DNA from 3 places in the Microbulbifer sp. SE14 genome. Region 2 is predicted to be linked to each of the others. Evidence: predicted binding sites of a transcription regulator. Region 2 holds the regulator's gene; each other region holds the start of a gene.

Region 1 (3,271 bases), on a different contig from region 2:
GTCTGGAGCGGCGACCCGCTGGAAGTCACCAGCTACCCGGAGCAGGTGCTGATCGATGGCAAAGAGCAGTCGCTGGTCACCCGTTCGACCCGCCTGCGCGACCGCTACCTGAAGCCGAAGAAGGGCCATGAGTTCGGTTACAAATACTGAAAGCGGACCCGAATGGCGCTAAGTTAGCGGGCAGCCGGCACAATGTAAGGCTCTGCCATTGGTGGTCGCCCGGGAAATGTTTGCCGATGAGGCTTTTTCCCGGGCGACCACCGGCGGCAGAGCCGAATCGGAGCCCTTGGCGGCATTCAGGGCAGGCCCCACAATGATCCCCCTGGCAGGAGAAGAATAAATGGCTAATGTAACCGCGCTCTACGCGGGTCTCTGCGCAATCCTGGTCATTGCCCTGGCCTTTCGCGTGGTGCAGTTCCGCCGCGCAAAAAAAATAGGTCTCGGTAATGGCCAGGATCGCGACAACCAGGTTCGGGTGCGGGCCCATGCCAATGCGGTCGAATATATTCCGCTTGCACTGATACTGATGCTGATCGCGGAACTCGGCGGCCTCGCCGCACTCTGGCTGCATATCCTCGGCGGTTTGTTCCTGCTGGCGCGGCTGATGCACGCCTACGGCCTTACCGCGGGGCAGGGCGGCTACCATCCCGGGCGTTTCTTCGGTATTGCGCTGAGCTGGTTGGTGATCCTGATTCTGGCTGCCGTCGATATCAGTTTCGCCGTGATGAATCTGTAGGTATCCCGATCACCGCAATCGTAGGGTGCGCCGCGCGCACCGGAAAGCGCTGCCATCGGCACTGGCTCTGGCGCGGCGCACCCTACGACGAGGCCATTCCAAACGCGCCCAAATAAAAAAGCCCGGCGTAGGGGCCGGGCGCAAAGTACAGGGATGGAAACTTGAAAACTAAGTTTTGAGAACTACTGGTTGGCGGCGAAAGGCGTAACGCGGTCATCCTCCGCTGCCTGCTCTGCTTTTTCTTCTTTCTTCTCTTCCTCTTCCAGCAGCACCTCCGGCTTGCCCTTGCAGGCCTTGGCCAGGTCGTCGCGGCGCTTGGCCAGCAGCAGGCCGATTTCCTCGCCGGCCTCTTCGGAGATACCGTCGATATGGCGCTCTATCAGCGAGGTGATATTGGCGGCCAGTTCCAGCATCTTGTCGTGTTCTTCTGCATCTTTTTTGTTGTCGAACATTGCTCCGTCTCTATCGCATTTCCACACGGCTACTACGGCCATACTCTGCCTCCGGTTATTTTTTCGGCGTTTTGATGGGTCTGTATTTGTGTACAGTATCTGTATAAATATTCAGTGTCAATGGTGGGAGGAGAAATTGTCGGGATTGCGATAAGTGGAGCCGGGGTTGCGGTGGCCCGCCGGCACAGGGTGGTGTGGAATGTCATAATAGCCGTGGCAGTTGGCTGTCTTCCTACCCCCCAACAGGCAGTTAGCTCCGACCCCGCAGTAAGACGTTTTAAGGCCCGCGACACGGGCCTTTTTTTTGCCTGGAAGAAACCGGTTAAATGGTGAGTACCAGCCTCGCCGCCAGGCCGATCAGCAGGACGCCGAACAGCTGCTGCATGCGGTGGCCGGCGGAGCTGCTCACCCAGCTGCGGTTGCGGCCGGCGTAGACGGCGAGGGCAACCAGGCAGTACCAGCCGGCGTCTATGCCCGCGGCCAGGGCGGCCATGCCAAGCTTGGTGGAGAGCGCCTGCTGTTCGGAGACGAACTGGCTGAACAGGGCGGTGAAGAAGACTGCGATCTTGGGATTGAAAAAGGCGATTCCGAACCCCTGCAGCGCCGAGCGGCCCACCGACTGCTGCGGCGCCGGCAACCTGGCGGCATTGGGATTGGGGGCCGGCGCGCGCAGCGCCTTCCAGCCCAGGTAGACGAGCATGGCCGCGCCGGCCCACTGCAGGATATTGAACAGCAGTGGCGAGCGGGTGATCAGCACCGCCAGGCCAAAGGCGGTGAGCCCGGCGTAGATGGCCACGCCGGCGCCGTGGGCCAGGGCGCAGGTGAATCCCTGGCGGAGGCCCGAGGCGGCACTGCGCAGCACTATCAGCAGGCTGGGGCCGGGGGACATGGCGCCCAGGGCGCAGATTCCGGCCAGGGACAGCCAGTTCAGCAGATCCATCAGAAGCCCCCTCCCTGTTCCAGCCACTTCTGTTCCGCCGGCGTCGATTCGCGCCCCAGGGCCTGGTTGCGGTGCGGGTAGCGGCCGAACTCGTCGATGACCTGCCGGTGGGCCAGGGCGTACTGGTAGAAGCTCTCCGCCTGGGCCGCGCCCTCGGCGCCGTTCAGGTAGTCCATGCGCAGGCGGTGGAAGTAGTCCACCGAGCGCCGCTGCATCTCAGGATTCTCGCTGTGCTCCAGGGGCATGCCGAGGAAGGCGCGCTGGTAGAGGCCCATCTCCAGGTCGTCGCCTCTCTTTATGATGCCGAGAGCCACTTCCCGTGCCAGCGGGTCGCCGGCGAAAGCGCGGCTGGTGCCGCGATAGATATTGCGGGTGAACTGGTCGCAGACCAATACCAGGGCCATTTCCCCCTCGAGGGTCTGGCGCCACTGCTCCAGGTCGCCGTCCAGGGCCGCCTCCACCGTATCGCCGAAGTAATCGTCGATCTTGCGGTCGAATTCCTCTCCGCCGGAAAACCAGCGCTGGCGGTGTGCGTCGTCCGGCACTGCATCCAGCTGCGCCCGGCCGAACCAGAAGGTCAGTATTTCTCTGGGTTCCGGCATCGTCTGATGGTCCTTCTGTTCCTTCGCTCGAACGGGGATTATTGCGACTTTCCGGTATGCAGGTCCAGTGGGGATGCCGACAGATGATGGCCCGGGTCGGGCGGGCAATCTCAAAATATTTTCGGCCGCTGCATCCAAAGGCGGCACTGGTGCCGTCTCAAGGCTGTACAAGGAAAATCACCCTGGAGGCAACCATGGTAACCGCAGGATCACTGAAAAAGGTACAATTCTACGCCGGCCTGGCCCTGTTGTTGGGCGCTATGCAGGCCGGGGCCACGGAGCTGAAGCTTCCCCTGGTGGAGGTGCAGCAACAGCTGATCGAGAAGACCGACGAGGCCTTCTCGCGCAAGCTGGAGGAGTGCCGGGAGAAGGACACTGAGGAGCGCGGCAGCCCCCGCTACCCGGTGCGTATCGCCGGCCAGGAGCAGGCGCTTCCGGGCATTCCCGCGCCGCTGGCGGGGACACAACTGGCCGCGCCCTGAGCCGGGAATACAGCCCCGAGCCAGGAATAAGCTTTAGGGACCGAGTTGATAAGAGCACT
Region 2 (3,271 bases):
TATCCGACTGACAGTATCCGTCTGGCTCATAGCAATTCAAACCAACATTTAAAACAACTGTTTAGTACAGGCCAGATTAGCACATTCCGCGCCAACTGACGCTGTTACCGGGCGGGAGAGCCACACACTAGATTGAGGGAAAGCAATAGGGGCAGAGGGCCATGGCACATTTGCAACCGGATATCGGCAGCTGGTTTGAGAATATCGACAGTGGCGAGCTGTTCGAAGTGGTGGCCATCGACGAGCTGCACCAGACGGTCGAGGTGCAGTACCTGGATGGCACCCTGGACGAGTTTGAACTCGACCAGTGGCAGGGCCTCCCGGTCATCGACGCCGTACCACCCGAGGATGCCAATATCGCCTATGGCATGACCGTACAGGAGCAGGATCCGAATGCGATAGGCGGCGATGTGGCCGAGCGGGGCAATCCGTTGGATACCCTGGAGGGTGAGAGTTTTAGCGGAACCGACGAATCCTCCTTTTAGGCGCAGGTTGGGCTGAACGGAGCTAAGCCCAACCTACGGGTGATGGGGGAATTACTCCCGCTCTTTGATATATTCGATAATCAGTTCCGCCGCTTCATCCACGGTGTCCACGATCTTGAACAGGTCCAGGTCCGAGGAGTCGATACAGCTGCGCTCCAGAACCGCATCCACCAGCCAGCCGTGCAGTCCGGACCAGTAGCGCTCGCCCACGAGCACTATGGGAAAACGCCGCACCTTCTGCGTCTGCACCAGCGTCAGCACCTCGAACAATTCATCCAGGGTGCCGTATCCCCCTGGCAGGCCGACGAAGCCCACAGCGTGCTTCACGAACATAAACTTGCGCACAAAAAAGTAGCGGAAGTGCAGGCTGATATCCTGGTAGGGATTGGCCTTCTGCTCGAAAGGCAACTCGATATTGAGACCGATGGAGGTGCCCGGCTGCGGATAGGCGCCGCGATTGCAGGCCTCCATCACTCCCGGACCACCGCCGGTGATCACCGGGATGCCCTCGGCCGCCAGCAGTTCTCCCAGCCTGACGCCCTGCTTGTATTCCGGACTGTCTTCGGCAAAACGCGCACTGCCAAATACGGTGACTGCGCCGCTGAGCGCGATCAGCCGCTCTATTCCATCCACCAGCTCCGACTGAATGCGCAACACGCGCCAGGCTTCGGGCATTTTTGCGTCTAGCATTATTTTTTTCCCTCATTGTCGCGTCTTTCGACGACATACTTACTGCCTCATTCCTTCTCTCACAATGTAGCAGCTTTCCGTGACAGCAAGGCAAAGATTGCGCGACCTCCAAATCTGTATATAATCCCAGCAACTGTATAAAAATACAGAAACAGACCAGGTGATCTCATGACAAACCTCACTGCGCGCCAGGCCCAGGTACTCGAACTGATCAAGGTGTATCTGGATGAAACAGGCTATCCGCCCACCCGGGCGGAAATCGCCCAGGAGCTGGGCTTCCGCTCCCCCAACGCGGCGGAGGAACACCTGAAGGCACTGGCCCGCAAGGGCGCCATCGAGATGGTTGCGGGCGCCTCCCGGGGCATCCGCATACCGGACCACCAGACGGGTCTGCCCATCGTCGGCCGCGTGGCCGCGGGCAACCCGATACTGGCGGAGGAGAATATCGAGGATTACTGCGATCTGCCGGCAAACTTCTTCCACCCGCCGGCGGACTACCTGCTGCGGGTACACGGCATGAGTATGCGAGACGCTGGCATTCTCGACGGCGACCTGCTGGCGGTGCAGAAGACCGACCAGGTACGCAATGGCCAGATAGTCGTTGCGCGCATCGAGGACGAAGTGACCGTCAAACGCTTCCGCCGCAAGGGCAACCAGGCTACGGTGCAGCTACTGCCGGAAAACGAAGACTTCGAAGTGATTCAGGTGGATATGCGGGACAAGAGTTTCGCCATCGAGGGGCTGGCGGTGGGAGTGATTCGCCAGAGCCCCTAAAACGCGAAATTTGGCATTTACCTTGTAGGAGCGGCGGGGCGGCCATCCGCCTATGGCCGCGATCAGTTTCTCAGGTTATCCGGGAAGTCTGATCGCGGTCATGGGCCGCTCCTACATTATTGAGAAATCTGATCGCGTACTGAGCCGTCAGTGCACCGTGTGGTTGATCGGCGCCAGTTCGTCTTCCTCATCGAAGTAACCCGGCTCCAGGTCATCGAGATTCTGGACCGCCTCGATCCCCGCCTCCAGCATCGCGCGGGCGATGGCTATCTTGTGTTCGCGCAGGAACTGCAGGCTCTCGTCTGAGAAGTGGATGCGCACCAGCGGGTCCTCCTTGTGGCCGGCGCGGCGCAGTGCCACATCGCCATTGGCCAGTTCGATAATTTCAAAGGTTTCGGAGGACATGCACTTCTCCCTATACATCAGCTTTTGCGCAGTGTACCACAGGCGCAGCGGGAGTTTCATTGCGGGCCGGCCAGGAAAAGTGGCGAGGGAGAAGCTGCGCTACCACTCCTCCGCCTGGGCGCGCTGGCGCCGCACCAGTTCACTCAACGCAGAGTGCCATTCCCGCAACAATTCGTCGCTGAGCACCACGGGGCCGGTCGCGGACAAATTCTGCAGAGGAATCAGGTTGGCGGACTGCGGCCTGGTGCCGTTTTCCTCTGCGGAAAAGCTCCACAACTGCACCCAGGCGGCCTGCAACCGCGCCAGCCAGCTGTCCGGATCGACATCCAACTCGCTCAGTTCCACCGCCGCACCACAGGTCTTGCCGAAGGCGCGAGCGCGCTCGGCCAGCGCCTGGGCGGATTCCGGTTCGCTGTCCAGATGCAGCTGGAAGGCCAGCTCGGCGAGAAAGGCCCGGTAGGCCCGCCACAGCTGCAGCACCACCGCCTCCTGTACCGCCGCGCGCGCCAGCGGCGCCACACTCTCGGTTTCCAGCAGCAGCTGGCCCTTGCGCAGGGCCGAGGCCACGGAACCGGTGTAGGGGTTGCTCATTTGCTTTTCACCGCCTTCTTGCCCGCCTTCTTGCCCGCCGGCTTGCGCTTGGCGCTGCTGGCCTTGCTGCCGGCCTCGATCTGCCACTTGCCGTCGCGATAAAAAGCGCGCCAGCCAGTAGCCTTGCCCTCTTCTTCCGACTGCACATACTGCTCCTGGGTCTTGCGACTGAAGCGCACCACCGTGTCGCGGCCCTGATCGTCTTCCGTGGGCGCGGAGAAGAGGAAGCTGTATTTGGGATCTATCTCACTCTTGTGCGGCAGCAGCTCCTTGACCAGGGGCGCGCGGGTCTCGCGATTCTTCGGGAACTGGCTCGCGGCCAGGAA
Region 3 (3,271 bases), on a different contig from region 2:
CAGCTGTGAACCCATGGAGAAAGAGGGAGCGATGGTCCCGGCCCTGGGCGCCGGCGGTCACTACGACCCGGCCAAGACCAATCGACACAGTTTTCCCTGGGGCACCGGCCACCTCGGCGACCTGCCCGCGCTGTTCGTGGATGCTGCGGGCAATGCCACGCACCCGGTGCTGGCGCCGCGCCTCAAACTCTCCGACCTCAAGGGGCGCGCATTGATGATCCACAGTGGCGGCGACAACTATTCGGATACCCCGAAACCGCTCGGTGGCGGCGGCGCGCGGGTGGCCTGTGGCGTAATTCCATAGCCGGCGGCGGATGTCCGGGAAACCGGACATCCTTCCTGCGAAGAAGGCGCGCCAATGAAGAGAATGATCGGGCTGTTGATATTTGTACTGCTGTTGCTCGGCCTCGCCGGCTACCTGCAATATTGCACCAAGGAGCGGCGGGAACAGGGTTCCGAACAACAGGTCCAGTAGCTGGCCCTCTTGGCTGCCACTAGGCGAGGCCCTGCTGCTGTTAGTGGCCGTCCGGGACAACGCCTGTGGCCGGTAAAGAGTGCCGATGAGGCTTTTTCCCGGGCGGCACCGGTGGCAGGGCCGATCAAAGCCAAGGCGCTATTTGTTCAATTTGCCAATCATCCAACTACTGCTGGTCCCCTGTACCAGCAGCGAGAAGAGCACCACCCCGAACACCATCGACTGCACAGTCCACCAGTAGGGCAACTCCACCGGAAGGGACAGCACCAACGCCACTGCAATCACACCGCGCAACCCGCCCCAACCCAGTATCAGGCGCCAGTGTTTCGGGATCGGCGGCCCGACAAAGCGCGCCAGAGGCGCCATCATAAAGATCGCCAGGGCCCGCGCGCCGACGGCGGCGGGTATGGCAATCAGCATCGACAGCCACTGGTGCGTGAACATCTCGAAGGTGATCGTCAGCCCCATGATCACGAAGACCAGTGCCGCCAAAAGCAGTCGCAACCACTCCCAGGTGGGCTCAGCGTAGGCCAGATAGGTCCCGCACTCCCGGCGCAGGCAGCTACGGGCCACTATGGCGCAGGCCATGACCGACATGATGCCGGACACATGCACCAAATACTCCGCCAGGTAGAAGCTGCCGAAGGCCGCCAGCACCAGTGTCACCAGGCCGGCGTCGGCAGAGCGGAGGAAGAGCACCACTGTCGCGGCAGCCAGTCCGCAGAGCACACCCACCGCCAGGCCGCCGAAAAAGGTTACGGCGAAAGACAGGGCGACATTGCCTGCGCCGAATAGTGGCTCGCCGGTGCTGCTACCGCCCTCCACCACACTGTGGGTCGCCATGCCCAGCACCAGACTGAACAGTACTATGGCGGCGGCGTCATTAAACAGGCTCTCGCCTTCCACCAGGGTCAACAGGTCTTCGTCAGCATCTCCCTGGCGCAGCTTGGTGATCACTGACACCGGATCGGTGGCGGCCAGTATTGCGCCGGTCAGCAGCGCTGCTATCCAGGGAAAACCGGTGGGGTGGTTGATACCGAAGTAGGTGAGCAGCGCGATGATCAGCGCGCAGATGATTACGCCGACCGTGGAGAACAGCAGTATCGGCCCCAGCCAGCGCTTCAGAGCCTTCGGATCTATCTGCCAGGCGGCCTCGAAGATCAACACCGGCAGTATCACGAAAAATACCAGCTGGTGCAGGTTCTCCGCACGCAGGCCGGTGTCGAAGTCGATCACCGGCAGCAGCAGGCCGGCGAGCACGCCGGCGATCAGGCAGCCCAGGGTATTGTCTATACGCAGTATGCGCGCCAATCCCAGGCCGATGACCGCAGCCGCGGTCAGGTAGAGACCCTGCCCCACCAGGGTGGTAATACCTTCCATTGTCGAATTCTCCTGTCCATTGCATTTGAGTGTATGCCTAGTAACACGGGCTTGCACGGCGGACACCTGCGGCTGTAAACTGTATATTTATACAGCATCAGGGATACCGGCTTGACCAACGAAGACCCCGACAACCCCGCCCGGATACACAAGGGCCGCGGCGCCGCCAGCAACCTGGCCGGGCGTTTTGTGCCCCATGTCAGTACCCGCGAGAGTGACGGCTGGCAGACGGAGGAGGAGCCCCTGGAGCGGCTGCTGACCGAAGCTATAGAGGAAAAGGCCAAGACGATTATCAGTAGCAACAGTTCGCCGGACCTTCCGTTCAGCCAGTCGATCAACCCCTATCGCGGATGCGAAAATGGTTGTGTTTATTGCTACGCCCGCCCCAGCCACGCCTATATGGACCTGTCTCCCGGCCTGGATTTCGAGAGCAGGATTTTCTTCAAGCCCAACGCCGCGGAACTGCTGGAGAAGGCACTGCGCAAACCCGGTTATCAGTGCAGCCCTATCGCCATGGGCACCAATACAGATCCCTACCAACCGCTGGAGAGAGACAAGCAGGTCACCCACCAGCTGCTGGAAACGATGCAGCGCTACAACCAGCCGGTGACCATAGTCACCAAGAGCCAGTTGATTCTGCGCGACCTGCCGCTGCTGGCGGAGATGGCGAAAGACGGACTGGCCCAGGTGGCCATCAGCGTGACCACCCTTGACAACGATCTGAAGAGAAAACTGGAACCGCGCACTGCCGGTCCCGCCGCGCGCCTGCGGGTCCTGGAGCAGCTGAGCGATGCGGGCATTCCCACCGCGGTGCTGGCGGCGCCGATGATCCCGGCATTGAATGACTGTGAACTGGAAGCCATTCTCAAGGCGGCTAAGGGCGCCGGGGCGCAGTACGCCGCCTATATACTGCTGCGCCTGCCGCACGAGGTGGCGCCGCTGTTCCGCCAGTGGCTGGCAGTGCACTATCCGGAGCGCGCCGCCCATGTAATGAGCCTGGTGCAGCAGAGCCGCGGCGGGCGCGATTACCGCAGCGACTTCGCCCAGCGCCAGGCGGGCACCGGCGTCTTCGCGCAGTTGCTGCAACAGCGCTTTCGCGTGGCCATCAGCAAGCTGGGCCTCAACCGGCGCAAGCTGGTGCTGGATTGCAGCCGCTTCTGTCCGCCGCCCCGGGCCGGCGTTCAACAGCTCCTCTTCTGAACAGCGAGCGTCTGTAGGAGAGGCCCATGGCCGCGATAGGTCTTGCCAGTTTCTCCGAACATCGATCACGGACAACAGCTGCCGGTCCCGGCAGCTGTTTGCAATCCTCGCCCGCTGGCGGACAATGGCCGCTCGCCAACAACGGAAGCAGCATCTTGAGCGACTGGTTCGTCTACCTGATACGCACGGCTAGGGGCAGCCTCTATACGGGAATCA

The links. The regulator LexA, encoded in region 2, represses DNA repair genes until DNA is damaged. The targets are predictions, from matches to a motif close to ACTGTNTNTANANACAGT.
Region 1: a site for LexA is predicted at 1,287-1,304, ahead of AC6R19_RS06560 (YebG family protein). Genes of this name have one in related genera too.
Region 3: a site for LexA is predicted at 1,934-1,951, ahead of AC6R19_RS00095 (PA0069 family radical SAM protein). Genes of this name have one in related genera too.

What each region holds. Positions count from the first base shown of each region.
Region 1 is NZ_JCBAJA010000006.1:185,629-188,899, reverse strand. Features, by position in the region: gene AC6R19_RS06570 (amidohydrolase family protein) at 1-150, shown strand, start outside; gene AC6R19_RS06565 (MAPEG family protein) at 341-736, shown strand; gene AC6R19_RS06560 (YebG family protein) at 919-1,230, opposite strand; gene AC6R19_RS06555 (LysE family translocator) at 1,511-2,128, opposite strand; gene AC6R19_RS06550 (DUF924 family protein) at 2,128-2,730, opposite strand; gene AC6R19_RS06545 (hypothetical protein) at 2,925-3,212, shown strand.
Region 2 is NZ_JCBAJA010000018.1:5,942-9,212, forward strand. Features, by position in the region: gene AC6R19_RS13490 (TetR/AcrR family transcriptional regulator) at 1-30, opposite strand, end outside; gene AC6R19_RS13495 (DUF6763 family protein) at 162-485, shown strand; gene AC6R19_RS13500 (LOG family protein) at 537-1,175, opposite strand; gene lexA (transcriptional repressor LexA) at 1,344-1,949, shown strand; gene AC6R19_RS13510 (hypothetical protein) at 2,097-2,354, opposite strand; gene AC6R19_RS13515 (DUF6586 family protein) at 2,454-2,945, opposite strand; gene topA (type I DNA topoisomerase) at 2,942-3,271, opposite strand, start outside.
Region 3 is NZ_JCBAJA010000001.1:23,743-27,013, forward strand. Features, by position in the region: gene sodC (superoxide dismutase [Cu-Zn] SodC) at 1-304, shown strand, start outside; gene AC6R19_RS00090 (cation:proton antiporter) at 614-1,855, opposite strand; gene AC6R19_RS00095 (PA0069 family radical SAM protein) at 1,967-3,055, shown strand; gene AC6R19_RS00100 (GIY-YIG nuclease family protein) at 3,211-3,271, shown strand, end outside.